DNA from 2 places in the Klenkia sp. AC732 genome. Region 2 is predicted to be linked to the other one. Evidence: predicted binding sites of a transcription regulator. Region 2 holds the regulator's gene; the other holds the start of a gene.

The links. Region 2 encodes LexA, which represses DNA repair genes until DNA is damaged. Its sites were predicted from a motif close to TCGAACANNTGTTCGA; they were not measured.
Region 1: a site for LexA is predicted at 6,903-6,918, ahead of AC0IVP_RS01210 (HNH endonuclease signature motif containing protein). Genes of this name have one in related genera too.

The regions. Positions count from the first base shown of each region.
Region 1 covers NZ_CEEDOS010000002.1:40,684-55,490, reverse strand. The annotation lists gene AC0IVP_RS01250 (alpha/beta fold hydrolase) at 1-28, opposite strand, end outside; gene AC0IVP_RS01245 (phytoene desaturase family protein) at 87-1,547, shown strand; gene AC0IVP_RS01240 (hypothetical protein) at 1,544-2,992, opposite strand; gene AC0IVP_RS01235 (Rv0909 family putative TA system antitoxin) at 3,058-3,237, opposite strand; gene AC0IVP_RS01230 (leucyl aminopeptidase family protein) at 3,306-4,745, opposite strand; gene AC0IVP_RS01225 (DUF3117 domain-containing protein) at 4,886-5,053, opposite strand; gene AC0IVP_RS01220 (DNA-3-methyladenine glycosylase I) at 5,175-5,762, opposite strand; gene AC0IVP_RS01215 (NAD-dependent epimerase/dehydratase family protein) at 5,761-6,828, shown strand; gene AC0IVP_RS01210 (HNH endonuclease signature motif containing protein) at 6,945-8,546, shown strand; gene AC0IVP_RS01205 (DMT family transporter) at 8,581-9,474, opposite strand; gene AC0IVP_RS01200 (hypothetical protein) at 9,556-10,899, opposite strand; gene AC0IVP_RS01195 (glycosyltransferase family 2 protein) at 10,961-11,614, shown strand; gene AC0IVP_RS01190 (TIGR04282 family arsenosugar biosynthesis glycosyltransferase) at 11,611-12,273, shown strand; gene AC0IVP_RS01185 (molybdopterin-dependent oxidoreductase) at 12,374-13,606, shown strand; gene AC0IVP_RS01180 (hypothetical protein) at 13,603-14,031, shown strand; gene AC0IVP_RS01175 (SRPBCC family protein) at 14,007-14,465, opposite strand; gene AC0IVP_RS01170 (DivIVA domain-containing protein) at 14,458-14,807, opposite strand, start outside.
Region 2 covers NZ_CEEDOS010000026.1:9,409-24,215, forward strand. The annotation lists gene AC0IVP_RS13595 (vitamin B12-dependent ribonucleotide reductase) at 1-2,600, opposite strand, end outside; gene nrdR (transcriptional regulator NrdR) at 2,779-3,399, opposite strand; gene AC0IVP_RS13605 (LysM peptidoglycan-binding domain-containing protein) at 4,314-4,865, opposite strand; gene lexA (transcriptional repressor LexA) at 5,146-5,976, shown strand; gene AC0IVP_RS13615 (hypothetical protein) at 6,047-7,102, opposite strand; gene AC0IVP_RS13620 (phosphatase PAP2 family protein) at 7,131-7,844, opposite strand; gene hflX (GTPase HflX) at 7,935-9,431, opposite strand; gene AC0IVP_RS13630 (MFS transporter) at 9,604-10,902, shown strand; gene AC0IVP_RS13635 (hypothetical protein) at 10,899-11,144, shown strand; gene dapF (diaminopimelate epimerase) at 11,141-12,028, opposite strand; gene miaA (tRNA (adenosine(37)-N6)-dimethylallyltransferase MiaA) at 12,025-12,930, opposite strand; gene AC0IVP_RS13650 (class III extradiol ring-cleavage dioxygenase family protein) at 12,927-13,676, opposite strand; gene AC0IVP_RS13655 (DUF349 domain-containing protein) at 13,716-14,807, shown strand, end outside.

The sequences.
Region 1 (14,807 bases), on a different contig from region 2:
CGACGGGAGTCCACAGGTCCTCGGGCACCGGCGGAGCGTAGGCGACCCCGCCGTGCCCACCCACCGCACCCACCTACCGTGGGCGCGTGGCAACGGTGGTGGTCGTCGGTGCGGGACTGGGCGGTCTGGCGGCCGCCGCGCGGCTGGCCGCGGGCGGGCACCGGGTGACCGTGCTGGAGCAGGGTCCCGAGGTGGGCGGCAAGCTCGGCTGGTTCGCCCGCGACGGGCACGGCTTCGACACCGGGCCGAGCCTGGTCACCCTGCCCCAGGTCTTCCGCGACCTCTTCGCCGCCACCGGCGACCCGCTGGAGGACGTGCTGGACCTGGTCCGGCTGGACCCCGCGGTGGCCTACCGCTTCGCCGACGGCACCCGGCTCGCCGTGCCCGGGGACCTGGAGGGCGTGCGCGCCGAGCTCGGGCCCGAGTGGTCGGCGTTCCTGGACCGGGCGGCCGAGCTGTGGCGGGTCACCGAGCAGCCGTTCCTGCGCTCCCCGCTGGACGGCGCGCGCACCCTGGCCCGGCTGGCCCGCTCGACCGCCGACGTCCGCACCGTCGCCCCGTGGTCCTCGCTGCGCACCCTGGGGGCGCAGTACCTCACGGACCCGCGGCTGCGGGTGCTGCTGGACCGCTACGCCACCTACTCCGGCTCGGACCCGCGCCGGGCCCCGGCGGCGCTGGCGACCGTGCCCTGGGTCGAGCAGGCGTTCGGCTCCTGGTACGTCCGCGGTGGACTGCGGCGGCTGGCCCTCGCCGTCGCCGACCGGGCGCTCGAGCGGGGCGCGGAGATCCGCACCTCGACGCCGGTGCGCCGGGTGCTGGTCGAGGGCGGCCGCGCGAGCGGTGTCGAGCTGGCCGACGGCACGCGGGTGGCCGCCGACGTGGTGGTCAGCAACGCCGACGCGACGGCGCTCTACGACCGGCTGCTCCCCGCGCACGCCCCGGTCCGCCAGGCGCGGGCGACGCTGGCCCGGGCGACGCCGTCCTCGTCGGGGTTCGTGCTGCTGCTGGCGTTGCGCGGCCGGACGCCGGACCTGGGACACCACACGGTGCTGTTCCCCGCCGACTACGACGCCGAGTTCGACGGCCTGTTCACCCGGCCGCGACCGCTGGCCGACCCGGCCGTCTACGTCAGCGCCCCCGACGACCCGGCCACCCGCCCCGACGCCGACAGCGAGTCCTGGTTCGTGCTGGTCAACGCCCCCCGGCACGAGCCCGGCCGCGGCGTCGACTGGGACGCCCCGGGGCTGGCCGACTCCTACGCCGACCACGTGCTGGGTGTGCTGGCCGACCGGGGCCTGGACGTCCGGGACCGGGTGCGCTGGCGCGAGGTGCGCACCCCGGCCGATCTGTCCCGGGCCACCGGCAGCGTCGGCGGCTCGATCTACGGGACGTCGTCCAACGGCGCGCGGGCGGCGTTCCTGCGTCCGGCGAACGTCTCCCCGCTGCCCGGGCTGTTCCTGGTCGGCGGGTCCGCCCACCCCGGCGGCGGGCTGCCGCTGGTGACGCTGTCCGCCGAGATCGTCGCCGGACTGGTGGGTCCGGCCTAGCCGCGGGCCGCGCCCAGGCCGAGCACCGCCGCCAGGCCCAGCGCGCTGCGCGGCGCGTACGGCGTCCGCCACAGCCCGCCGTGCGCGGCCGCGTACGCCTCGTCCTGCCAGGGCTGCTCGTGCCGCGGGCCACCGTCGGTGTGCAGGTCGTGCACGAGCAGCGCGGCCATCAGCACGTTGGAGGTCGCCGGCTCGAAGACCTCGACGCCGAACCGGTGCCCACCGGCGTAGGCCGCGGCCAGTGCCCGGTTCTTCAGCACCGACCGGGTCCGGGTAGGCGGTGCGACGTTCATCGACACCGTGGCACCGGCGGCCCGGGCCACGGTGGCCCGCCAGCGCTGCAGGCGCTTGGCCAGCGCGTAGTTCGGGCCCTGCTGCGGCACCAGACTGTCCGCGATCCCCGGGTCGGTGCCGGGCACGTGGGCCCGCTGCAGCAGCCGGCCCGCCGACAGGGTGCGCAGCGGCCGGCCCACCAGCTCGGCCGACCGCGACCGGCCCGCGTAGGCCTGTACCGACGCCGCCACCGCCTCCCCCGGGACGACGAACACGTCGGTCGGGGTGGCCAGGAAGCCCAGCGCCAGGTCGGGGCGCAGGGCCTGCAGGCGCAGGGTGAGCACGTCGACCGCGGTGGACACCCGGACGTTGGTGGCACCGTCGGCGTAGACGTAGTCGCCCAGCACCGGGACGCCGTCCAGACCGCCCAGCCAGTCCGCGACGGCGGGCACCTCACCGATCAGGTCCGCGCCCCGGCCGCCGTCCCCGGTGGGGACGAGCAGGGTGCCGGCGCCGCGGTGCGCGGTCTCCAGCACCCGGTCCCACAGCTGCGGGCGGGGCAGGTCGACCGCGGCGACGGTGGCGCCCCAGCGCAGCAGCGCGGTGAGCGGGCCCATCTCGGCACCGGCGCCCAGCACGGCGACGGTCCGGCCGGGCAGGGCCAGCCACTCCGGGTGCGCGGCGACGGCGCGGACGGCGTCGGCGCAGCTGGGCTCAACCACCCCGCCGGCGACCCAGGCGTCCAGCCGGTCGGACAGCTCGACTCCGGCCAGTCGACGACCCCGCCACGGCAGGGTCAGCTCGCGCTCGGGCTCGGCACCGCCACGGACGGTCTCGGTGGACAGCGCGCGGGCGGCCGGTGCCGACGCCAGGGTCGAGAGCGGCTCCTCCGACCCGTCCACGACCACCCGCATGCGCTGGTGCAGCGAGTCCAGGCCCGACGTCGCGATCGCCACCGCCGCCTCGCGGGAAGCCAGCCCTGCTTCCGTCGTCCGTCGGACGTGCGGCAGGTAGCCCCCGCGCCAGTTCGTCTCGGCCTCCGCGGCCCGCGCGCCGGTCGGGTCCACCGGCCGCAGCGCGTCGGCGACGACGGCCCGGCCGAGGGACGCGGTGCTCCGGCGTCCGTCCGTGCCGGTGGGGAAGACGACTCCGTGCTGCTGGGGCTCGCTCACCCCGCGCATCCTGCCCGACGGCGGGGCCCCGTGGCCCGGTCTCGACGACCGGGCCACGGAGGGGGTCAGCGGCCCTCGTCGCCGATCTTGCCGTCGGCGAGGTCGCGGCCCTTGGCGACCTGGTCGGCGTGCCCGCCGGCCTTGCCCTCGGCCATGTCGGACCCCTTGTCCAGCGCGCTGTCGCTGGCCTTCTCGCCCTTGTCGCTGTCCAGGAAGTCCTTGGCCTTGTCTCCGATGCCAGCCACGGGTCTCTCCTCCCTCACGGTCGCGCCCGGCGGCGCGGCTCTGCCGGGGTCGTGCCCGCTGCGCACGGTCAGCAACCCCCGGCTTCCAACCACCGCACCAGCGTCCGGACGGCGAACCCGGTCCCGCCCCTGACCCACTCGCCCACGTCACCGGCCGAGCGCGCCGGGCCGGCGATGTCCAGGTGCGCCCAGGGCAGGTCACCGGCGAAGGGCTGCAGGAACAGCGCCGCCGTGGTCGCGCCCGGGTCACCGGGTGCGTTGTTCGCGTCGGCGACCGGGCTGTCCAGCTGGGCCCGCAGGTGCCCGACGTGGTCCTCCCCCAGCGGCATCCGCCACCAGCTCTCCCCGGTGCGTCCGCCGGCGGCGAGCAGCCCGTCGGCGAGGACGTCGTCGGTGGCCCAGAGCGCACCCGTGCGCGCGCCGAGCGCCGTCCGGGCGGCCCCGGTCAGGGTGGCGACGTCGACCAGCACGTCGGCGGCCAGCGCCAGCCGGGCGTGCGCGAGCGCGTCGGCGAGGACCAACCGGCCCTCGGCGTCGGTGTTGCGGACCTCGGTGGTGCGCCCGCCGACGTGGGTCAGCACGTCCCCCGGTCGGTAGGCCGAGCCGGACAGGTGGTTCTCCGCCAGTGGGACGACGGCGCTGACGTGCACCGGCAGCCCGAGCCGGGCGACGGCGTCCACGACCGCGAGGACCGCGGCGCCACCGGCCATGTCGGTCTTCATCTCCCGCATGCCGGCGTTCTTCTTCACCGAGACGCCCCCGGTGTCGAAGGTGATGCCCTTGCCCACGAGCACGACGTGCCTCCCGGTCGCGTCGTCCGGGCGGTGCGTGGCCACGACCAGCCGGGGCGCGCTGTCCGAGCCCCCGCCGACGGCGAGCAGGCCGCCGAAGCCGGCCGAGCGCAGCTGGCGCGGGCCCAGCACCGTCGTCGTCACCCGGGGGTGCTCGGCCAGGCGTTCCTGAGCCCGGTCGGCGATCCAGGCCGGGTCCGCCGTGTCGCCGGGGGTGGCGACCAGGTCGCGGGCCCAGCAGACCGCGGCCGCCGTCACCAGGCCGCGCTGCAGGGCGTCGACCTCGGCCGCCGCCGCGGGCGGGGCGACCAGCAGGACGTCGGCCAGCCGGGGCGGGTGCGGGGTGCTCGTCAGCCGGAACCGGTGGCCGGCCAGCAGCACGGCCTCGGTGACGACCCGGACGTCCTCGGCGACCGCGCCCTCGGGCAGCGGCAGCACCAGGCGGGTGGCGCCGTGCTCGGCGAGGGTCTGCGCCCGGCGCACCGCGATCGACACGTAGGAGCGCAGGTCGGCGGGCGTGCCGTCCCCCACCCCGACCGCGACGAGGGACCGTGGGTGCCGCCCGGGCACGGGCAGGTTGGTGATGCCACCGGGCCGACCGCCGTTGCCGGTGTCGGCCAGCGCACCGGCGACCCAGTCCGGGTCGGCGATGGGGTCGGCGGCCTCGGCCAGCCAGGACGGCAACGCGCCGCGCGCGCCCACCGGGACGGCGAGCACGTCGGCGGATCCCAGCGCCGGCAGGGTCGCGGCCAGCCGGACCCTGGGACGAGCAGCGGCCCCGGTCGCCGGCGTGGTGCCGGCGGCCGGGGCCGTCTGTCCTCCCGCTGCGCTGCCCGGGGGCGGCGTCGCGGTGCTGGTCAGCTGATCGCGCCCTGGAGCGCCTCGGAGAGCGCCGCTGCCTCGTCGGGCGACAGCTCGACGACGAGCCGACCACCGCCCTCCAGGGGAACGCGCATGACCAGGCCGCGGCCCTCCTTGGTGACCTCGAGGGGACCTTCACCCGTGCGCGGCTTCATGGCCGCCATGCGTGCCTCCTTCACCGGCCACCCGCAGGACCCGTACGGCTGCGGTGTGGCTGTCCGACCTTGTGGAACCAGAGCTGACAGCCATTCTCCCGCATGCCGCCCCGGGGACCAACATGAACCCTCAACCGAGCGGTACGGCGCCGGCCCGGAAACAGTCCGCGACGTGGTCGTCGACCATCCCGGTGGCCTGCATCAGGGCGTACGCGGTGGTCGGTCCGACGAACGCGAACCCGGCCCGCTTCAGCCCCGTGGCCAGCGCCGTGGACTCGGGCGTGGTCGCCGGCACGTCGGCGAGCGTGGCCGGGGCGGGCCGCGGCCCGGACGGCGCGAAGGACCACAGCAGCGCCGACAGGCCGTCGGGGAGCTGCTGGGCCGCGCGGGCGTTGCGGAGAGCCGCCTCGATCTTGGCCCGGTTGCGCACGATGCCCGCGTCGGCCATCAACCGGGCGACGTCGTCGTCACCGAAGTCCGCGACGGCGTCGATGGAGAACCCGGCGAAGGCGGCCCGGAAGGCCGGCCGCTTGCGCAGGATGGTGATCCAGGACAGCCCGGACTGGAAGGCCTCCAGGCACACCCGCTCGAAGAGGGCGTCGTCGCCGTGGACCGGGACACCCCACTCCTCATCGTGGTAGGCCACGTAGTCCGGCGTGCTGGTCGCCCAGGCGCAACGCTGCAGCTCCACCCGACCGAGGCTAGCGTCGCCGGTCATGCGCATCCTCGTGACCGGCGGCGCCGGCTTCATCGGCCAGCACGTCGTCGCCGCCCACCTCGAGGCCGGGCACGAGGTGCGGGTGCTCGACGCCCTGCTGCCGGCCGTGCACCCCGCCTACCCCGACGGCCCGCCCGGCCTGGACGGCGTGGAACTGGTCGTCGGCGACGTCCGGGACGCCGCGACCGTGGACCGGGTGCTGGCCGGCGTGGACGCGGTCAACCACCAGGCGGCCATGGTCGGCCTGGGCATCGACGTCCAGGACATGCCGCTCTACGCCGGCATCAACGACCTGGGGACGGCGGTGCTGCTGGCCGGCATGGCACGGGCCGACGTCGGGCAGCTGGTCTTCGCCAGCTCGATGGTCGTCTACGGAGAGGGCCGCTACGAGTGCCCCGACCACGGTGTCGTCCCGGCGGCGCCGCGGCGCAAGGCCGACCTGGACGCCGGGACCTTCGACCCGCCGTGCCCGCACTGCGGACGGCAACTGGCCTGGGGCCGGGTCGGTGAGGAGACTCCGCCGGACCCGCGCAACACCTACGCCGCCACGAAGCTGGCCCAGGAGCACCTGTCCTCGGCGTGGGCCCGCTCGACCGGTGGCACCGCGGTCGGGCTGAGGTACCACAACGTCTACGGCCCGCACATGCCCCGGGACACCTTCTACGCGGGCGTGGCCTCGATCTTCCGGTCCTCCCTGGAGTCGGGGAAGCCGCCGCAGGTGTACGAGGACGGCGGCCAGATGCGCGACTTCGTGCACGTCACCGATGTCGCCCAGGCCAACCTCCGCGCCTGGGAGCACCCTCCGGCCGAGTCGACTCTGCGGGTCTACAACGTCGCCAGCGGCGTGCCGCACACCGTCGGGGACATGGCGCAGGCCCTGGCCGAGGCCTTCGGCGGTCCCGATGCCGAGGTCACGGGGCAGTACCGCATCGGCGACGTCCGGCACGTCGTCGCCAGCCCGTCCCGCGCCGAGGAGGAGCTGGGGTACTCGGCCGCCGTGGCGTTCGAGGACGGCATGCGCGAGTTCGCCACGGCCCCGCTGCGGGCCGCCCCCCAGCAGCCCTGATCCGCCCCGGGGGCGTTTCCGCGGAAACGCCCCCGGGTCCTGTCGGACCCTCGTGCCACGCTCTTCCCAGGTGTTCGAACACGTGTTCGAACGAGGAGAGGTGGTCGGTCGTGCCGATGTCGGAGCAGCCCGTGGTGGACGCGATGAACTGCGCCACCGACGACCCGCCGGACGGTGCCCTCGCGCTGCCCGAGCTGGCCGGTCGCCTGTGTGCCGGTGCCGTGGCCATCTCGGCGTCCACGGCGGCTTGGCTGCTGCTGGTCGCGGAGTTCGACCGCAGGGAGGGGTGGGCCGTCCCCGGCGTCACCTCGTGCGCGCACTGGCTGTCCTGGCAGTGCGGCATCGCCCCCGGCACGGCGCGGGACCACGTCCGGCTGGCCCGCGCACTGCCCGGTCTGCCCCGGGTCACGGCCGACCTGGGCGCCGGACGGATCTCCTACGCGAAGGCCCGGGCCATCGCCCGGGTGGCCGACGCCGACAGCGAGCCGGCGTTGCTGGAGCTGGCGAGGAACTGCACGGCCGCCCAGCTCGACCGCGTGGTCGCCGGCTGGCGGCGCGCCGACACCGCCGCGACCGAGGCCGCCCGCGCCCAGGCCGAGGACGCCCGCTCCCTCGCCCGGGCTGCCACGGTCAGGGCCGGCGGCACCGACGACGAGGGCGCCGAGGCAGGCCGGGCCGCAGCCGCGGCGGTGTGGACCTCGTGGTGGCCCGACGGTGCCGATCCCGACCGCACCCCGGCGCGGTGGGAGCAGCGGCTGGACTGGACCGACGAGGGCGACGGCAGCGTCACCGTCCGGCTGCGCCTGGCCGCGGAGGACGCCGCCGAGGTCATCGCGGCCGTCGAGCACCGGGCCGAGGTGCTGACCCGCCGGGATCGGTCCGCCCGCCGAGCGGAGGGCGGCGGCGACCGGGTCGTCCCGCTCCGCTGGGCCGAGTGGTCGGCCGGGCAGGACCTGGTCGACGGTGGCGCCCCGGGTCGCCGCGAGGCCGCCGCACTCCGCCGCGCCCGGGTCACCGTCGCCCGCACGGCGGCACTGCTGGACCTCGTGCGAGCGGGCGCGGTGGCGGCGGACCGCCAGCCCACCGACCCGGCGCGCCGGGAGGTGCTCGTCCGGGTCGACGCCGCCGTGCTCGCCGACGACACCGCGGCCGGACAGGCGGTCCTGGACGGAGTGGCCTCGCTCAGCCCGGCGCAGGCCCGCCGGCTGGCGTGCGACGCCGCCGTCACCACGGTGCTCGTCGACCACGGCCAGGTCCTGGCGGCGGGCCGCAGCCGCAGGTACGCCAGCGCAGCACAACGCCGCGCGCTGTTGGTCCGCGACGGCGGGTGCGTGCGTCCCGGGTGCACCGAGACCCGGCCCGAACGACTGCACGCCCACCACCTGGTGTCCTGGCTGGCCGGCGGCCGCACGGACGTCGACAACCTGGTCCTGCTCTGCGACCGGTGCCACGGGCTGGTCCACGACCTCGACCTGCTGCTGCACCGGGACGACGGGCAGCTGGTCGTCCGCACCACGGAGGGGACGGCCGTGTGGACCCAGCTGACACCGGCGGGAGAGGACCCGGGGCCGCCGGTCGACCTGCCCTCGTCCTGGCGCGCCAACGGGGAGCGCCTGGACCTGCGACACACCGTCGGTGTCGTCCTGGACCACCGTGCCGTCCTCCGCCGGCAGCGCCGGGCCGAGCGGTCCTCAGCGTCGACCGCGGACGCGGCCTGACCGGCCCGCGACGGACGCCCTCGGGCGATGGGCCTCAGGCGACGGGTGCGGCCAGCGGCTCGGGGTCTGCGGTGCGGGTGCGGCGGGTCGCCAGCACGCAGCCGACGAGCACCAGCGGCAGCCCGACGGCGATGCCGAGGGTGAACGGCTCCCCCAGCAGCCACACCCCGAGCAGCACGGCCACCGCCGGGTTGACGAACGTGATGACCAGCGCACGCTGTGGGCCGACCTTACGGATCAGCTGGAAGAACAGCGCGAGGGCCAGCGCGGTGCACACGACCCCGAGGCCGGCAACCGCCAGCAAGGCGTCGGCCGAGGCGTCGCGGACCTGGTCCAGCCGGGGCAGCGCGAAGGGCGCGTAGACGACGGTGGTGATCGACAGGGCCACCGCGCTGGCCGCCACCCCGTTCACCTGGGACAGCTGCCGGCTGATGATCAACGGCGCCGTGCCGTAACCGATCACGGTGAGGACGACGGCGCCGATGGCCAGCAGCTGCGCGCCGGCGACGTCCAGCCCCAGCAGCGCCGCGATGCCGAGCACCCCGAGCACCATGCCGCCGATCCGCACCGGCGACAGCCGCTCCTCCTCCCCCAGCAGCCGGGCGGCCAGCGCGGCCACGAACGGCACCGTGGCGACCAGCAGCCCGGTGAGGGAGGAGGACAGCGACTGCTCGGCGATGGAGAGCAGCAGCCAGGGCCCGGTCATCTCCAGCACGGTGAAGGCCAGCAGCGGCTTCCAGTGGCGGGCGATCCCGCGCAGGTGGCCGCGGGCGACCACCCAGGGCAGCAGGATCACCGCGCCGAGCACGCACCGGCCGAACACGACGACGACCGGGTCCAGCTCCCCCACGGCCACCTTGATCAACAGGTACGGCACGCCCCAGACGACCGACATGGTGACGAACAGCGCCCAGCCCCGACGACTCACCGCGACATCATGGCCCGCCGCGGGGCCGCCGACCGCAGCCGAGGCTGCCGACGTCCGCAGGTTCCCTGCCAACCGCGGCGGTCACCACTCGGTGCGGACGGTCACCTCGATGCCGATCGCCAGGACCGCGCCCAGCGCGAGCCACAGCCGGCGCCGGCGGGCCGGGAGGAACGCCGTCGCGGTGAGCACCCAGACGTAGAACGGCAGCCAGATGCGCTCGGTCTCCCCGCGGACCAGACCGGTGGCGTCGCTGGCCAGGATGCCGACCAGCGCCGCGAGCGGGAGCAACGCGAGCCGGTGCCGGCGCAGCGCGGCCAGCCCGGCGATCGCGGCCGGGCCCAGGGCGAGGGCGGCGGCGGCCAGGTTGGAGAACAGGAAGAACCCCAGCGGCCGGTTGGCGTAGGAGGGGCCGGAACGGACCCGGTCACCGGCGGCGTGGAAGCCGTCCAGCCACCAGTAGCCGCCCACCGCATAGGCGACGACGACCAGGACCACCCCGGCGGCGCCCACCCCCAGGACCCGCACGACGCCGCCCCAGCCCAGCTCACGCCGGTGCACCAGCACCACGACGAGCGCGACCAGGCCCAGGGCGGTGAGTCCGAAGCTCAGGAAGAGGGCGAGACCCAGCAGCAGTCCACCGACCAGCGCCCGGACGTCACGACGCCACCCCGGGCCCGCGGTGGCCGCCGTCGCCAGTCCGGCGACTCCCCATGCGGCCACCCCGGCGAACAGCGCGTCGGCGCTGGTGGCCACCCACAACGCGATCGGCGCCAGCACCAGGAAAGGCGCGACCACCCGGGCGCGCGCCTCGTCGGCGACCGCACGCACGGTCAGCAGCACCGCGGGGACGGCGAGCGCCCCGCCGACGATGCACAACGCCGCGTCCCAGCCCAGGCCGTCCAGCCCGAGCCGGTCCAGCAGCACGAAGGACAGCAGCGCACCCGGCGGGTGACCGGCGACGTGCGTCGTCCACGGATCGGCCGAGTCGGCGGGCACCGAGGCGGTGAACGTGGACAGGAACTCCCCGATGGACCCGACGCGGGGGACGTCGTGGGGGTACTCGTAGCGCACTGCCAGCGGCTCGGGCAGCCGGTGCCAGCCGCTGGACAGCGCCAGCGCCACGGCCCACCCGCCCGAGGCGACCGCGGACCCGGCCAGCAGCGCCCCGAACCGCGCCCGGGTCGCCAGCGCCGGGCCCCACAGCACCCCGGCCAGTGCCACCGCGGCCGGCAGCAGCACCCGGGGCGTGAGGACGACGTCCCACCCGCCGCGCAGCACGTAGCCGCCGAGCAGGTGCAGCACGGTGCCGCCCTCGGCCAGCCGGCGGCCGATCGTGGCCATCAGCCAGACGAAGCCGGCGGCGGCGAGCACGGCGGCCACCGGGAGCCAGCGTCGGAGCGGGGAGGTCGGCGGGGCGCTGCTCATCGAGTCGGAGCGTAGGTGCCGAGGACGAGCGCGGCCGGTCGGGCGCGGTTACCGTCCACGGGTGCCTGACGTCGTCTTCCCCTGCCTGGACGAGGCCGGGGCGCTCCCCTGGGTCCTCACCCGCCTCCCCGAGGGCTACCGGGCCATCGTCGCCGACAACGGCTCGACCGACGGCTCCGCGCAGATCGCCGCCGACCACGGCGCGACCGTCGTGCACGTCCCCCAGCGCGGCTTCGGCGCGGCCGCGCACGCCGGGCTGGAGGCCGCCACCGACGACGTCGTCTGCTTCTGCGACGCCGACGCCTCGATGGACCCCGCCCAGCTGCCCCTCGTCGCGGACCCGGTGCTGGCCGGCGACGCCGACCTGGTGCTCGGCCGGCGCCGACCCAGCTCGCGCGGCGCCTGGCCGGTGCACGCCCGGGTCGCCAACACCGCCCTCAGCGTCATGATGCGCCGCCGGACCGGCCTGCGGCTGCACGACCTGGGCCCGATGCGCGCGGCCCGCCGCACCGACCTGCTCGCCCTGGGCATCACCGACCGGCGCTTCGGCTACCCGCTGGAGATGGTCACGCGGGCCTCGGACGCCGACTGGCGCGTCCTGGAGGTCGACGTCGACTACCACCCCCGCGCCGAGGGCACGAAGTCCAAGGTCACCGGCACCCTGCTCGGCACGGTCAAGACGATCAAGGACATGAGCGGGGTGCTGAACCGGTGAGGCAGCTGCTGGTCATCACCAAGGCCCCGGTCCCCGGGAGGAGCAAGACCCGGCTGACCCCGCCGTGCACCCCGCTGCAGGCCAGCACCATCGCCGAGGCCGCGGTCGGGGACACCCTCGACGTCGTCCGGGCCACCCCGGTCGACCGCCGCGTCGTCGCCCTCGACGGTGCACCGGGCGGACTGGACCTCAGCGGCTGCGTCGTCGTCCCCCAGGTCGAGGGTGACCTGGGCACCCGGCTGGCCGCGGCGTTCGCCGGTGCCATGGCCGGCCCGGACGGCGCCGTCCCCACGCTGCTGGTCGGCATGGACACCCCGCAGATCAGCCCCGAGCTGCTGACGTCGTGCCTGGACGCGCTCGTCGACGCCGGCCCCGGGACCGCCGCGCTGGGCATCGCGCCGGACGGCGGGTGGTGGGCCCTGGGCGTGCACTCCCCCGACGCCGCCGCGGTGCTGCCCGACGTCCCGATGTCCCGGGAGGACACCGCGGTCAACACCCGGGCGGCGCTCGAGGCCGCCGGGCTGCGGGTGCTGGACCTGCCCGTGCTCACCGACGTGGACCACTTCCCGGACGCACTGGCCGTCGCCGAGCTGTGCCCGGAGGGGAGCCGGATGCGCCGGGTCGTCGCCGAGGTGGCCGCCGCGCTCCCCCAGGACTGACCCGTCCGGCGGGCGGTCTCGGCACGAACCCCGGGCGGACTCCAGCACCGGGTCCGGACTGCCGATGACCCTGTGCACCACTCCCCCCGAGAGGACGTCCGTGACCCGACCGCTGGACCGCGTCCTCGGCGCCCGCCTGCCCGACCCGCCCGACGCGCTGCGCCGCGGGCCGTTCCGCGAGGGCTCCTTCCCCAGTCCGCTGCACACCGAGCGGCGGGCGTCCCGGGTGGGCGTCTGGCTCGGCAGCGGGTTCGTCGTCTGCTTCCTGACCGGGCTGATCAGCCACTGGGTGCAGCAGCCCCCGAGCTGGTTCGTCTGGCCGGCCTCGCCGGTGTGGCTGTACCGCGTCACCCAGGGCACGCACGTCATGGTCGGGCTGGCACTCGTCCCGCTGCTGCTGGTCAAGCTGTGGACGGTCTACCCCAAGCTCTTCAGCTGGCCTCCGGCCCGCACACCCGCGCAGGTGGTGGCCCGGGTGTCGGTGCTGGTGCTGGTCGGCGCCGCGGTCTTCCAGCTGCTGACCGGCCTGCTCAACATCAGCCAGTGGTACCCGTTCGGCTTCTCCTTCCGGGCCGCGCACTACTGGACCGGCTGGATCGCGGTCGGTGCGGTGCTCACCCACGTCGGGGCCTTCGCCCCGCAGATCGCGCGCGGCCTGGCCCGCCGGGGGACGGCGGCCGCGGACGGCGAGGAGGACGGCGAGGAGGACGGCGAGGAGGACGGCGCCGTCAGCCGGCGGGCGTTCGTCGCAGCGGCCGTGCTGGGCACCGGCGCCGTAGCGCTCACCCAGTGGGGCCAGACGATCTCCCCGCTCGCCCAGGTGTCGGTGCTCGCCCCGCGCATCCCCGGCTACGGCCCGCAGGGGCTGCCGGTCAACCAGACCGGCGCCGGTGCCGGGGTCACCGAGACCGCCGTCGACCCTGCCTGGCGGCTCGTCGTCGAGGGCCCGACGCGGCTGGAGCTGACGTTGGCGGACCTGCAGGCGTTCCCGCAGCACACCGAGCGGCTGCCGATCGCGTGCGTCGAGGGCTGGAGCTCGGACGCGGACTGGACCGGCCCCCGGCTCCGGGACGTCCTCGACGCCGCCGGCCTCGACCGCGGCACCGTCGTGCACGTCGAGTCGTTGCAGACCGGGGGCTCCTACCGGGTCTCCACGGTCGCCGGACCGCACTCGGCCAGCGCGAAGACGCTGCTGGCGCTGCGGCTGAACGGCCAGGAGCTCGCCCTGGACCACGGCTACCCGGTGCGCCTGATCGCCCCCAACCGGCCCGGCGCGATGCAGACCAAGTGGCTGGCCCGGATCGCACCGGGCGCTGCGGGGGTCGGCTCGTGACGGCTCCGTGGTGGCGCTGGCTGTTCCTGGCGCCCGGTCTGGCCGCCGTCGCCTTCGGGGCCTACGGCCTGCTCACCGCCGGCGGGGCCATCCCGCTGGGCTCCTGGCTGACCTGGTTCGTCGGCGGGGCCCTGGTGCACGACCTGGTGATCGCCCCGGTGTGGATCGGTCTGGGCTGGGTGGCCGCCCGCGTGCTCCCCCGTCCGGCGCGTGGCCCGGTCGTGGTGGGCGCCGCGGTCAGCGGCTCGCTGACCCTGGTCGCACTGCCGTTCGTGCTGGGCATCGGTGGCGACCCCGGCGACGGCTCGTTCCTGCCCCGCGACTACGGGCAGACGCTGCTCGTCGTCGTCGGCGTGGTGCTGGCCGTCACCGCCGTGTGGGCGGTGCTGGCCGTCCGCGCTCAGGCCGGGCGCGTCTCCGCGTAGCGGGCGAACCGCTTCAGCGACAGCCGCACCCCGGCGACGAACCCGGGCTTCACCAGCGGCCAGCCCAGCCGGCCGAGCGCGCCCAGCGGCAGGTCCAGCGTCTCCACCCACACGAAGGTCGACCCGGTTCCACGCGGGCGGACCTGGAAGCTGCCGGTCCCGCGGACGACTCGGCCGGTGTGCACGACGTCCACCGCGTGCGGGGCGTCCCAGCTGGTGATCGTCATCTCGTCCAGGACGCCCAGCCGGCGGCCACCGGGCAGCGGGATGCCGGTGGTGGCCTCGATCCGGCCGCCCACGCCCTGCGCCGCGCCGTCCACGGTGCGGACGTCGGTCAGCAGCATCCACTCGCCCTGCGTCGTCCAGTCCACCAGGGCCGCGAACACCTGCTCCGGCGGTGCGTCGACGTCCACGGTCTCGACCAGCTCAGGCACGGGGTTGCTCCTCGGTCTCGGGGGCGGTCTCGGGTGCGGTGTCGGCCGAGGGCACGACCGACGCCCCAGCCTGCGGGTTCTCGGGCGGCGGCGCAGCGTGGGCACCGGCCGGGACCGGACCGGCCTCCAGCTCGGCGATCCGCACGTCGCGCTCGTCGATGGTCTGGGCCAGCTGGTCCAGCAGCCAGTCGACCTCGGTCATCCGGTAGCCGCGCACGGCCACCGACACCCGCAGTGCCCGGACGTCGTCCCCGACCACCGGGCGGTCGTCGGGCAGCTCCACCGGGGAGCGGTCCAACTCGGCCGGGGGCTGGGTCTCCCCGCGCCCGAGCAGCACCGCGG
Region 2 (14,807 bases):
TAGCCCGACACCTGCGCGGCGCGCTCCTCGGCGGTGAAGATGCCCAGGTTGGCGCGCTTCTCGACGGACAGGTGGTCCAGCGCCAGGCGACGGAAGATGTAGTCCATCACCGACTGGGCGATCCGGATGTCCGGGTCGTCGGTCATGCCGGCGGGCTCGAAGCGCATGTTGGTGAACTTGGAGATGTAGGTCTCCAGGGGCACACCGTGCTGCAGCGCCAGCGAGATGCCGATCGAGAAGGCGTCCATGACGCCGGCCAGGGTCGAGCCCTGCTTGCCCAGCTTGAGGAAGACCTCGCCCAGGCTGCCGTCCTCGTACATGCCGGCGGTCATGTAGCCCTCGGCCCCGGCGACGGAGAACGAGGTCGTGACGCTGGTCCGCTTCTTGGGCAGGCGCTTGCGCACCGGGTGGGCCATGGTCGCGGCGACCGGGGCGGCCACCTCGGCGACCTCGGCCTTGGTGCCGTCGTTCTTGCCCTTGCCCCCGGACAGCGGCTGGCCGACCTTGCAGTTGTCGCGGTAGATCGCGAGGGCCTTGATGCCGAGCTTCCAGCCCTGGAAGTAGATGTTCTCGACGTCCTCGATGGTCGCCGACTCGGGCATGTTGACCGTCTTGGAGATGGCACCGGAGATGAAGGGCTGGACCGCGGCCATCATCCGGACGTGGCCCATCGGGGAGATGGACCGCTCGCCCATCGCGCAGTCGAAGACCTCGTAGTGCTCGGGGCGCAGCGTGGGGGCGTCGACGACGTGGCCGTGCTCGGCGATGTACTCGACGATCGCCTCGACCTGCTCGTCCTGGTAGCCCAGGCTCTTCAGCGCCCGCGGGACCGTCTGGTTGACGATCTGCATGGAGCCGCCGCCGACCAGCTTCTTGAACTTGACCAGCGAGAAGTCCGGCTCGATGCCGGTCGTGTCGCAGTCCATCATGAAACCGATGGTGCCGGTGGGGGCCAGCACGGAGGCCTGTGCGTTGCGCCAGCCGTTCTCGGCACCGATCGCCAGGCAGTCCTGCCACTGGGCGGTGGCGGCCTTGAGCACGTCGGCGTCGTCGGCGCCGACGGGGCGGATCGCGTCGTTGGCGGCCGAGTGCTTGCGCATGACCCGGGCGTGCGCCGAGGCGTTGCGGGCGTAGCCCTCGTAGGCACCGACGACACCGGCCAGCTCGGCCGAGCGGCGGTAGGCGGTGCCGGTCATCAGCGAGGTGATCGCCGCGGCCAGGGTCTGGCCACCGCGGGAGTCGTAGGCGTGGCCGGTGGCCATCAGCAGCGCGCCGAGGTTGGCGTAGCCGATGCCCAGCTGGCGGTAGGCCCGGGTGGTGTCGCCGATCGGCGCCGTCGGGAAGTCGGCGAAGCAGATCGAGATGTCCATCGCGGTGATGATCAGCTCGACGGAACGGGTGAACCGCTCGGAGTCGAACGTGCCGTCGGCCCGCAGGAACTTCATGAGGTTCAGCGAGGCCAGGTTGCACGAGCTGTTGTCCAGGCTCATGTACTCCGAGCAGGGGTTGGACGCGTTGATCCGCCCGGTCTCGGGGTTGGTGTGCCAGTCGTTGATCGTGTCGTCGTACTGGATGCCCGGGTCGGCGCACTCCCACGCGGCGGTGGTGACCTTGCGGAAGAGCTCCTTGGCGTCGACGGTCTCCAGGACCGAGCCGTCGGTGCGCGAGCGCAGCCCGAACGGGGTGCCGTCCTCGACGGCGCGCATGAACTCCTCGTTCACCCGGACCGAGTTGTTGGCGTTCTGGTACTGGACGCTGGTGATGTCCCGGCCGCCCAGGTCCATGTCGTAGCCGGCGTCGCGCAGCGCGCGGATCTTGTCCTCCTCGCGCGCCTTGGTCTCGACGAACTCCTCGATGTCGGGGTGGTCGATGTCCAGCACGACCATCTTCGCCGCGCGGCGGGTGGCGCCACCGGACTTGATGGTCCCGGCGGAGGCGTCGGCCCCACGCATGAAGGACACCGGGCCCGAGGCCGTGCCACCGGAGGACAGCAGCTCCTGGGAGGAGCGGATGCGGGAGAGGTTCAGGCCGGCACCGGAGCCGCCCTTGAAGATCAGGCCCTCCTCGCGGTACCAGTTGAGGATCGAGTCCATCGTGTCGTCGACGGCGAGGATGAAGCAGGCGCTGACCTGCTGGGGGCTCGAGGTGCCCACGTTGAACCAGACGGGTGAGTTGAAGCTGAACACCTGGTGCAGCAGCATCCAGGTCAGCTCGTGCTCGAAGAGCTCGGCGTCGGACTCGGTCGTGAAGTACCCGTGCTCGCGGCCGGCCTCGGTGTAGGTGAGCACGACCCGGTCGATGAGCTGACGCAGGCTGGTCTCCCGCTGCGGGGTCCCGACGGCGCCACGGAAGTACTTCGTGGTCACGATGTTGGTGGCGTTGATCGACCACTCGGCCGGGAACTCGACGCCGCGCTGCTCGAAGTTGATCGAGCCGTCGCGCCAGTTGGTCATGACGACGTCACGACGCTCCCAGGTCACCTCGTCGTAGGGGTGGACGCCCTCGGTGGTGAAGACCCGGGCGATCTTCAGGCCCTTGCGGTCGGACGCCTTGCTCGCACGCTTGCGGCCGGACGAGATGCGGTCGGTGGTCTCGGTCAAGACTCCCCCTGGGGTCGTGTGGCGCACCGGGGCGGGGCCCCGGGCTGGTGTTCTAGCGGGTGCTGCTGACATTTCGGTGGAGCTGGCGCGCTGCGGTGCTGGTCTCGTGCGTGCAGGTGCTGGCCCGGCGACGGTGCCGGGGCGGACGTGGCGGGGAAGAGGTCCACGTCCGGCGCGGTCAGGAGCCGGGGCCTCCGGCGCCGGGCGGGGCGGCGGCCTCCGGCGACGGGCGGTCGGACGGCGTGGTGGTCCCGGCCGGGTCGTCCGTGCCGACGGCCGGGTCTGCCACGACGGGGTCCGGGACGGCCCGTGGCCGGCCCGTGCCGGGCACGAAGCTCCCGGTGGCGGCGAGCGCGTGCGCCCGCCGCATCTCGGTGATCTCCTTCTCGAAGTCCGCCGCGGAGGTGAAGGAGCGGTAGACGCTCGCGAAGCGCAGGTAGGCGACCTCGTCGAGGTCCCGCAGGGGCCGCAGGATCGCCAGGCCCACCTCGTTGCTGGGCACCTCGGCCGACCCGGTGCAGCGCACCGCGTCCTCGACCTGGGCGGCCAGCACGGCGAGCTGGTCCTCGTCGACCGGGCGGCCCTGGCAGGCCCGTCGCACACCCGCGATGACCTTGGACCGGTTGAAGGGCTCGGTCACCCCCGAGCGCTTGACGACGGCGAGGACGGCCTCCTCGACGGTGGTGAACCGCCGACCGCAGCCGGGGCAGGACCGCCGGCGACGGGTCGTCGCACCCTCGTCGGTCTCCCGGGAGTCGACGACCCGGCTGTCCGGGTTGTGGCAGAACGGGCAGCGCATCGCGGTGTCTCCTCTCGGGTCCGGGCGGGTCGGTGGGGGCGTGTCGGGCAGGTCCTCCGGCAGGTGCCGTGGCACCGTGCCCGGGCGACTCCGCGGGGCGTCTGTGGACGATCCCGGGGACATCCGGTGGACAACCCGGGGGCTTCCTGGGGACAACCCTGTGGATGGAACGACATCTGTGTAACTACTAGATGTTGTGGTGAGAGTAGCCCCGCACCCCTACTGGTGTGCAACCCCTGGTGCGCGTGTCGTCTTCCACCACTACCTGTTGTGGTCGACCCGCCCCGCCAGGCACCCCGACCCCACCTGCACCGCAGCTCGCACAGCACCTGACAGCAGCCCCCGCCGCGGCTGGCGAGAACCGTGGCGGACGTCGGCGCGTCGCGCGCCGGGGCGGTCATCAGGCGAGCCGGTGTGCCCCGGGGACCGACCCCGAGGCCCACGGCGGACGGCACGTGTGACCACCAGGAGACCGACGCCCGGAGGAAGGGCCGGGCCGGGCCGACGGGCCACAGCGCACGCCGGGGCGGGGCGAGGCGTGACGGAAAGAGGCGGGCCTGAGCGAGGCGGCCGGTGCGCGGCGGGTCGGAACGAGGCGGGACGGAGCAGCGGGGCCTGGATCGCAGCCATCCGAGCGCCCTCCTGCGGGGACCCGAGCCGGGCCGAGGACGGCGACGGGACGGACGAGCACCAGTGGCGGGGACGCGTGGAGGTGTGCTCCCAGAGGGAGGCGCAGGCCGCGAGCGTGGGGCAGCCGGGAGCACGGGAGGGCGGGCGACAGGACGTGGTGGTGACCGGGGGCCTCACCTGGCCCGGGACCCGGCTCGTGAGCAGCGCGGCCACGCCCTCGTGACAGCGTCTCCTCCAACCCCGATCGGAGCGCCGACCGGGCGGCGCGCGGGTGCCGGCCGGACTCAGGGGACGAGCAGCACCTGCCCGGGCACGAGGCCCGCACCCTCGAGGTCGTTGGCCGCCCACAGCGCGTCGACGACGCCGCGCGGGTCCTCGTCCGGGGCGATCGCGCTGGCGATCGACCACAGGGTGTCCCCCGGCTGCACCACGACGCTGCTCTCCCCCGCCAGCGCCAGCCCGGGGCCCTGCGGTCCGACGACGGCCGGACCCAGCAGGGCCGCCAGTCCGAGACCGCCCACGAGGACCAGGCCGGCGACGACCCGGCGACCACGGCGGGTCAGTCGCAGGGGTGCGACCGGTTCGTGCTCGACCGACGACCGGGACCCGCGGTCCGACCTGCGGACCGGGAAGGGCAGGACCTCGGCGAGCCGCTCACCGGTCCCGGGAGCCCCACCCGGGGCCGCCTGCTCCGGGAGCTCGACCGGCGACTCCCCGGCCGCCCGGGCCGACCCGACCGCGCGCACCCCGCCCGGGCGGTCCCCCGCGGCGAGCAGGGCGCGGCCGGCCGGGTGGTTGCCGCGGGGAGAGGGAGTGCTGCGCTGCGTGGTGGCCATCGTCATCGCTCCTGGTGGGTCGCCGACGTCGGGGGGAGGTGATCGAACGGGTGTTCGATTCGAACGTCTGTGCGATGTCTACCCGAGGGGTCCGACAAAATCGAGCGGACACGGCGTGTCCTTCGAACACCTGTTTGAACGACGGCGCCGAGGGGGTTACTGTCCGTGTCGATCACGACGGCCACCGTCGCGCCGGGCGGACCCTCACGGGAGCGCCCGGAGGACGGGTGTCCGGCCGTCGGCCAGAGAGCTGCGGGGACGCAGCCGGCGAGGAGGACACGTGGCGGTCGAGGGCACACCGGGCGACGGCGGCACGGCGACGACCAAGCGGTCGACGGCGACGCGGCGGGCCAAGGCGGCCCGCACGCCGGCCACCACCGGGGCCGCCGAGGAGGCGACCGGCGCGTCGGTGCGGGAGTTCCCCGACCGCAGCGAGGCCGGCGACGGCCTGACCCAGCGTCAGCGCCGCGTCCTGGAGGTCATCCGCGACTCGATCGAGCGTCGCGGCTACCCGCCCTCCGTGCGCGAGATCGGGGAGGCCGTGGGCCTGTCCTCGGCGTCCTCGGTGGCCCACCAGCTCTCGGTCCTGCAGAAGAAGGGCTGGCTGCGCCGGGACCCCAACCGGCCGCGCGCCCTGGACGTCCGGCTGCCCGGGGACCACCCCGACGCCGACTCCTCCCCCGCCGCGCTCGCCGGGGCGGGCGCCGGCAGCGGCGTCGACGACCCCAGCGCCCCGGTGCCGACCTACGTCCCCCTCGTCGGCCGGATCGCCGCCGGTGGCCCGGTGCTGGCCGAGCAGGCCGTGGAGGACGTCTTCCCGCTCCCCAAGGAGCTCGTCGGCGAGGGCACGCTCTTCATGCTCAAGGTCACCGGCGAGTCGATGATCGAGGCCGCCATCTGCGACGGCGACTGGGTCGTCGTCCGCCAGCAGGCCACGGCCGAGAACGGCGAGATCGTCGCTGCGATGATCGACGGTGAGGCGACCGTCAAGACCTACAAGCGGCGCGACGGCCACGTGTGGCTGATGCCGCACAACCCGGCCTTCGAGCCCATCCCGGGGGACGACGCCACGGTCCTGGGCCGTGTGGTGACCGTCCTGCGTCGCGTCTGAGGCAGCTGGAGCACCCCCACCGGCCTCGGGTCGGGCGCCTCGACCGGCGTCCGCCCCGTGGCCCAGGAGGTCAACGGCGGCGGAGCTTGCCCGTCGTCCAGACCAGCACCGCCGCGGCGACCGCTGCGATGAGCCCGGCCGTCCAGGGCGACAGGCCGGTGCTGCCGTCCTCGGTCAGGGTCTGCGCGGAGACGGCTGCCGGGCCGGTGGCTGCAGCCGGAGCGAGCGCGCCCACAGCCGGGACGACGGTCACCGCGGCCGGGAGCCCCTCGCCGGAGACCACGAGACTGCGCCCGTCGGCCGCGAACGTGACGGCTTCGCCCTGCGGGGAGTCCGGCAGCGCGACCCGGGCCGGCGGCGTCGCCAGGGCGCCTGCGACGTCGGAACCGGCCAGGGGCCAGACCAGCGCGTCGGTGTAGGTGCGCACCGCCACAGCGGCGCCGTCGGCACTGACCGCGCCGCCGGTCACCATCAGCTGCCCGGCGCGGCCCACCGGGCCGCCCGACGTGCCGGTCAGCTCCAGCGTCAGGTCCCCGACCCGCTCCAGCGCGACGGTAGTGCCGGCGTCGAGGGCCGTGGCGGGGCGGTAGACGCCACTGCTGCCCAGCACCTCCTTGGTCACCAGGTAGGGGGTGCCGTCGGGGGCGAGGAGCAGCGCCTCGGAGTCGTGCGCGCCGTCGGGGTAGGAGAGCCTGAAGACCTCCGCGGCACCGTCGGGGCGCAGCGCGATCAGCGCGACGGTCTCCCGGGTGGCCCGGTTGTCGCCGGTGTCGGCGATCCAGACGGTCCCGTCGGCGGCGAGCGCCATGTCCTCGGGGTCGTAGGGGTCCACGGCGGCCGTGCGCTCGGCGACGACCGCGCAGGCGGCGTCCAGCACGTACACGGTGACGGCGTCCCCGCCGTCGTTCATCGCCAGCGTCGTGTCACCGGAGGTGGCCAGCCCGGAGATCTCCGGCAGGCGCGCATCGGTCACCGAACACGGTGTCGTCGGCTCGCCGTAGGGCGCGACGGTCTCCTCGGCGGCGGCGGTGACGACCTCGCCGGGCGCCTGGGCCAGCCCCGGGGAGAGGAAGGACCCGGGGAGGAAGGGGCCGAGCAGGAGGCCGGCGGCCGCGAGGGTCGCCACCAGGGCCCTCGACCGGCGGACGGGGGCCTCAGACAGTCGGTCGACCGGCTCGGGCACGTACGAAGCGTGACAGGACGATTGCGTCGAGTGCGTGCACCACGCCCAGCAGGACGAGGCCCACAGCCGCCCCGACCACGGCATCGGTGACCCAGTGGAAGTCAAGGGCCACCATGGCCACACCCGTCACAACGGGACCGAAGACGCTGAGCACCCAGAGGCCACGCTGGACCGCTGCGGGGAGACCGGACTCGACCGCCTGCCACCGGGCCACGCCCCACATCAGGACGGCGTTGGCGACGTGCCCCGAGGGGTACGAGGCGCCGTCGCGGTGGAAGAAGGACCCCGGGTAGGCCGGGGCGGTGCGGCCGGTGCCGAACTTGAAGGCGTAGACCACCGCGGTCAGCAGGGCCAGCGCGACCAGCACCCGGAGCAGCGGGACGATCGTCCGCTGCCGGATGCAGGTCCACCCCACCAGCACGGCGAGGACGAGCAGGATGGTGACCCGCCCGCCGGCCTGGGTGAGGACCCACACCGGCCAGTAGAGGACCGAGTCACGCAGCCCCCAGGAGCTGACGACCTCCGAGACCTGCAGGTCCATCCGCTCCAGCGTGCCCCGCGCGAGCAGGTCGACCGTCACGAGCACGGTGACCACGACCGCCAGCCCCACCGACCACCAGGCCGGCCGGCCCACGCCGATGACCGCCGGTCCCCGGGACGGGGCAGCGGCAGGGGCGGTCGTCACCTCGCCACCGTACCGGCAGTTCCGTGACCATCCCGTGACCTCCCCGCCGCCGGGCGACGGCGGGGAGGTGCCGGGGTCAGCCGGTCGCCGTCAGGCGACCGGGGCCACGAACTCGCCCAGGGCGGCGGCGAGGGCGCCGTCGACACGGGCGTGCAACCGGGTGCCCTCGGAGGAGAAGTCCTCGCTGAGGACCTCGCCGTCGCGGTGGACCCGGGCGACCAGGTCACCCCGGTCGAAGGGCACGAGCACGTCGACGTCCACGTCGGGGTGCGGGAGCCGGGCGGCGATGACGTCGCGCAGGGCCGCCATCCCCTCCCCCGTGCGGGCCGAGACCCAGTGCGCACCGGGCAGCGCCTGACGCAGGGTGAGGACGTCGTCCTCGTCCATCGCGTCGATCTTGTTCACCACGATGAGCTCGGGCACCGAGGCCGCGTCGATCTCGGAGAGCACCACGTGCACCGCGTCGATCTGGCCCAGCGGGTCGGGGTCGGAGCCGTCGACGACGTGCACCAGCAGGTCGGCGGCGGCCACCTCCTCCAGCGTCGAGCGGAAGGCGTCGATCAACTGGTGCGGCAGGTGCCGCACGAAGCCCACGGTGTCGGTGAGCGTGTAGTCCCGGCCGTCGGGCGTCTCGGCCCGGCGGACCGTCGGGTCCAGGGTGGCGAAGAGCGCGTCCTGGACCAGGACACCGGCGTCGGTGAGCTGGTTGAGCAGGCTCGACTTCCCGGCGTTGGTGTACCCGGCGATCGCGACCGAGGGGGTCTGGTTGCGGTCCCGGCTGTTGCGCTGCGTGGTCCGGGCGGTCGCCATGCCGGCGATCTCCCGGCGCAGCTTGCTCACCCGGGCCCGGATCCGCCGCCGGTCGGTCTCGATCTTGGTCTCACCGGGACCACGGGTGCCGATGCCGCCACCGCCGGCGACACGACCACCGGCCTGCCGGGACAACGACTCACCCCACCCGCGCAGCCGCGGCAGCATGTACTGCATCTGGGCGAGCTCGACCTGGGCCTTGCCCTCCCGGCTGGAGGCGTGCTGGGCGAAGATGTCCAGGATCAGCGCGGTCCGGTCGACCACCTTGACCTTGAGGATCTTCTCCAGCTGGTTGAGCTGACCGGGGGTCAGCTCGCCGTCGCAGATCACCGTGTCGGCGCCGGTCGCGGCCACGATCTCGCGGATCTCCGCGGCCTTGCCCGAGCCCACGTAGGTGCCGGCGTCGGGCTTGTCCCGGCGCTGGCTGACCGCCTCGAGCACCTCGGAGCCCGCCGTCTGGGCCAGGGCGGCCAGCTCGGCGAGCGACCGGTCGGCGTCGGCGGCCGTCCCCTCGGTCCAGACCCCGACCAGCACGACGCGCTCCAGGCGCAGCTGGCGGTACTCGACCTCGGTGACGTCGGCGAGCTCGGTGGACAGCCCGGCGACGCGACGCAGGGCCCCGCGCTCCTCGAGCGCGTAGGAGCCGGTCGTCTCGTCGGGGGTGTCCCACTGCCCGCGCGGGGCGGGCCGGGTCTGGGTCGGGAGCGCCGTCACGGCTGCCTTGTCGGCGCGTGCGGCGGCGTCCTCGAGGATGGCCCGGTTCTGTGCTGTCGTCATCGTCTCCCAGCGTGTCACGCCCCGGCCTCCGGGGCACCTGACTTCCTGCTGGTGACAACGCCGGGGAGCTCCCAGGTCATCCCACGGGGTGCATCTCGCGCCCGTACAGCGGGTGCCCGGAGCCCAGGGGACCCCGTTGACCGTGGCCGGACCGGCGCAGCAGGCTGCCCCCGTGACCGCCCCCCGCAGCCTCTGGCGGCACCGCGACTTCCGGCAGCTGTGGGTCGCCGAGACCGCCAGCCACGTCGGCACCCAGGTCGTCGGCGTCGCCCTCCCGGTGGTCGCCGTCGCGGTGCTCGGGGCCAGCCCGCTGGAGATGGGCGTGCTGACGGCGCTGGAGACGGCGGCGTTCCTGCTCATCGCGCTCCCGGCCGGTGCGTGGGTGGACCGGTGGCGCCGGCAACGGGTGCTGGTGCGGGCCGACGTCGTCCGGGCGCTGGCGCTGCTGACCCTCCCGGTCGCGTACCTGCTGGACGCGCTGACCCTCGGGCAGCTGTTCGTGGTGGCCGCCGTCGTCGGGACCGCCACCGTCTTCTTCGACGTCGCCTACCAGAGCTACCTGCCCTCACTGGTCGACCGCAGCCAACTCACCGACGGCAACGGGAAGCTGGAGATCAGCCGGGCCGTCGCCCAGGTCGCCGGGCCCGGGCTGGCCGGGGTCCTGCTGCGGGTGGTGGCCGCCCCGCTGCTGATCGTGGTGACGGCGGTGGGCTACCTGCTGTCGGCGGCCGCGGTCGGCCGGATCCACCACGTCGACGTCGTGCCCGCGCGCAGCTCCCGCCGCCGGCTGCGGGTCGAGGCCCGGGAGGGCCTGGCCTTCGTCGTGGGCCACCCGCTGCTGCGCCGGATCGTGGCGTGCACCGGCACCGGCAACCTCTTCGGGGCGATCACCGGCACGCTGCTGGCGATCTACGTCCTGCGGACGCTGGGGCTCTCGGAGTCCACCCTCGGTCTGGTGTTGTCCGCCGGTGCCGCCGGCGGCCTGCTCGGCGCCGGCACGGCGGCGCCGTTCGCCCGGTGGGTCGGGGACGGCCGGACCATCCCGCTGTCCGCGGTGGCCTTCGGGCTCGCCGCCTCCCTCACCCCGCTCGCGTCGCTGGCCGAGGGCACCGTCCGGCTGGCCCTGCTCGTGGGCGGCAGCATCGCCGGCAGCTGGGCGGTGGTGGTCTACAACGTCGTGCAGGTCAGCTTCCGGCAGCGGCTGTGCCCACCGGGCCTGCTGGGCCGGATGAACGCCTCGGTCCGGTTCCTGGTCTTCGGCACCATGCCGGTCGGCGGGCTGCTGGGCGGGGTGCTGGGGACGGCGGTCGGCGTCGTCCCGGCGCTGTGGGTGGCCGTCGCCGGCCAGCTGCTGGCCGCCCTGCCGGTGCTGCTGAGCCCGCTGGCGGGCATGCGCGACCTGCCCGACGAGTGGGACGCCGGGCCGGTGCAGGAGTCGTCCGCGGCGTCACCGGGTAGCCCCCCGGCATGACCGACGAGACCACCGAGGACACCACCCCGGACACCACACCCGGCACCGACGACGACCCGGGCCGCGACCCGGCGGGCCTGGACCCGCCGCGCGACCTGTTCTCCGCCGCGGGCACGCTGCCCGAGCACGGCAGCTACGACCCGGGCAGCAGCCAGCGCCGTCCCGCGCAGAGCCCGCCCCCCGGGGACGACGCCGACCGGGCCGGCGACAAGCCCCCCGCGGACGGCGCGGACGCGGTCTAGGCCCCCAGCCACTCCGCAGTCAGCGTCCCGCTGCTGACGACGACGGCCGGCCCGGACAGCACCGTGCTGTCCGGGGCGACCTCCACGGTCAGCCGGCCGCCCGGCACGTCGACGGTGACCGTGCCGGCGTCCCGGCCGCCGGCCTCCAGGGCCGCGTACGCCGCCGCGCAGGCACCGGTGCCGCACGAGCGGGTCTCCCCCACGCCCCGCTCGAAGACCCGCAGCCGGACGTGGGCGGTGGTGCCCGCCGGCCCTTCCTGCGCGTCGAGCACGTTGACCAGCTCGACGTTGACGCCCTCGGGGAACAGCGCGGCGTCGACCCGCGGCTGCACCGTCAGGTCCAGCGAGTCGACCGCCACGTCGGTCAGGCAGGCCAGGTGCGGGTTGCCCATGGAGACGCCGATCCCGGGGAACAGCCGGCCACCCAGCTGGGCCTCACCGCGGCCGAAGGGGCGCGCCGCACCCATCTCCACCCGGTAGCCCGACTCCCCCAGCCCGACCCGGCGCGGCCCGCCGCGGGTGCCCACGAGCACCCCGGCCAGGGCCTCCGCGCGGGACAGCAGCCCCTCGGTGAGCAGGACGTGCAGGTAGACCCGGATGCCGTTGCCGCACATCTCGGCGTGCGAGCCGTCGGCGTTGCGGTGGTCCATGAACCAGGTGCAGTCACCGAGGGCGTCCCCCAGGACGGCGGCGGCGTCGGGCACGTGCTCGCTGCGGACGACCCGGAGCGCGCCGTCGGCACCCAGCCCACCCTGCCGGTCGCACAGCCGGCGGACCAGCGCGCCGTCCAGCCGGCTCTCGGGCCAGACGTCACCGTCGGGGTCGGGGAGCACGACGAAGTCGTTCTCGGTGCCGTGCCCCTTGAGCACCCGCGGTCCAGTCACGCCCCGATCGTAGAGAGCGCCCGGGACAGCAGGTCCGGGTCGCCGGCGTCCAGCCACGTCGTGGCGGCGTCGCGGCGGAACCAGGACCGTTGCCGGCGGACGAAGCGCCGGGTGGTGCGCACCGTCTCCTCCCGGGCCGCCTCGGGGGTCAGCTCGCCGTCCAGCTGGCGGAGCACCTGCGCGTAGCCCAGCGCCCGGGACGCCGTCGGCCCCTCCCGGAGGCCGTCGGCCGCCAGCGCCGTCACCTCCTCGACCAGACCGGCGTCCCACATCCGGTCCACCCGCACCGCGACCCGCTCGTCGAGCTCGGCAGGCTCCCGGTCCAGGCCGATCGTGACCGCCGGGTAGTGCGGGCGCGGCTGGGGCATCGAGGCGGTGAAGGGGCGCCCGGTGATCTCGACGACCTCGAGGGCCCGCACCAGCCGGCGTCCGTTGCTGGGCAGGACGGCGGCCGCCGCGGCCGGGTCGACCTGCGCCAGCCGGGCGTGCAGCACGCCCGACCCGACGTCGGCCAGCTCGGCCTCCAGCCGCGCGCGGACGGCCGGGTCGGTGCCGGGGAAGTCCAGCTCGTCGAGGACCGCCCGCACGTACAGGCCGGACCCGCCGACCAGCAGCGGCACGGTCCCCGCGGTGCGGAGCCGGTCGATCTCGGCCCGGGCGCGGTCCCGGTACTCGGCCACGCTGGCGGGCTCCCGGACGTGCCACAGGTCCATCAGGTGGTGCGGCACGCCGTCCCGTTCGGCCGGGGTCGGCTTGGCGGTGCCGACGTCCATGCCGCGGTAGAGCTGCATCGAGTCGGCGTTGACGACCTCACCACCCAGCCGGTGCGCCAGCGCCACCGCCAGGGCGGTCTTGCCCGTGGCGGTCGGCCCGACGACGGCGACGACCGGCGGCCCGCTCACCCCTCCCCCCGGGTCAGCCAGCCCGGGACGCCGTCTGGGACGTGCGCCAGCACCCAGTCGGCGACGAGGTAGCCGACGCCGTGCGGTGCGGTGGCGTGCACCAGCCGGGCCGTGGTGGGGACGCCGGCCAGCGCCGCCCCGACCGCCCGCCAGGTCGCGGTGCCCGAGGCCATCAGCCGGTCCCCCTCGACCGGGTCCAGCGCTGCCAGGGCACCGGCGTCCCCGGCGGCGAGGGCGTCGGCGACCGCGGCGTCGAAGCCCTCGGCGGCCGGGTCCAGGTGCCCGGGGGCCTTGTCGGAGCGGCGCGCGGACCCGTCGCCCATCGCCAGCAGCGCCACCGGTCCCGGCAGGTCGCGCAGCGCCGCGTCCAGGTCGTCGGGGGCCACCCCCAACCGGGTCCCGGCGTACCCGGCGCGGTCCAGCAGCCAGGCGGCGACCGTGTGGGCCAGCGGCAGCTCGCGGCCCCCGGGCCGGACCCGACCCGAGAACGGCTGGCGGCCCGTGGCGCCCCAGGGCCGCAGGTCCCCGGCGTCCCCGTCGCCGTACCGCACCCCGTTGGGGCCCTCCCCCACCACGAGGACGACGTCGGGGTCCACCCCCAGGACGGTGGCCACGACGTCGGAGCACGCGATCCGCAACCGGTCGGTCGCCGGGGTCGGTGCTCCCTCCAGCGCGGGCAGCAGCAGCGGCGGGTGCGGACAGAACGCGACCGCCACGGGGCGGGAGGACGTGGCGTCGGGACTCACGGGGGGAGTGTCGCCGATCGCACGTGGGAGACTCGGGGTGTGTCGAGCACGGAGAACACCGCAGACGGAGCGCAGCAGCCGAACGAGGAGTCGACGACCGGGGTGACGCCGGCGTCCGAGGCGACCCCGGGCGGGTCCGAGGCGGTGACCCCCGAGGCCGGCACCCCGTCCGCGGACGCCCCCGCGGACGCCGCGGTGGCCGACCCGACGAGCGACGCCCCGCCCTCCACCGAGGCCCCCACCGAGGCCTCCACCGGAGCCTCGTCCGAGGGCGCGACCGAGGCCCCGGCCTCGGACCCCTCGACGTGGGGCCGGGTCGACGACGACGGCACCGTCTACGTGCGCACCGCCGACGGCGGCGAGCGCGTCGTCGGGTCCTGGCAGGCCGGCGAGCCCGCCGAGGGCCTGGCCCACTACGGCCGTCGCTACGACGACCTGGCCACCGAGGTCGGCCTGCTGGAGGCCCGGCTGCGGGCGCACACCGGCAACCCCGGTGAGATCCGCACCAAGGCGCAGGCGTTGGCCGAGCAGGTGCCGACCGCCGACGTCGTCGGTGACCTCCCGGCCCTGGCCTCCCGCCTCGGCACGATCATCGACGCCGCCGAGGGCGCTGCCGCCGTGAGCCGCGCCGAGAAGGCCGCCGCCCGCGTCGAGCAGATCGCCAAGAAGGAGGCCCTGGCCGCCGAGGCGGAGCAGATCGCCGCCGAGTCCAGCCAGTGGAAGGCCGCCGGCGACCGCCTGAAGGCGATCGTCGAGGAGTGGAAGACGATCAAGGGCATCGACCGGAAGACCGACGAAGCACTGTGGACGCGCTTCGCCGCCGCCCGGGACGCCTTCGGCCGCCGTCGCGGCTCGCACTTCGCCGCCCTCGACGTGCAGCGCGGGGAGTCGCGCGCTGCCAAGAGCGAGCTCATCGCCGAGGCGGAGAAGCTGTCGACCTCCACCGAGTGGGGCCCGACCAGCGCCGCGATGCGGGCGCTGATGGACCGCTGGAAGGCCGTGCCCCGCACCGGCCGGGACACCGACGACGACCTGTGGAAGAAGTTCCGGGCCGCCCAGGACGTCTTCTTCGCCGCCCGCGCGGAGTCCGACAAGGCACGCAACTCCGAGCAGAAGGGCAACCAGGAGCAG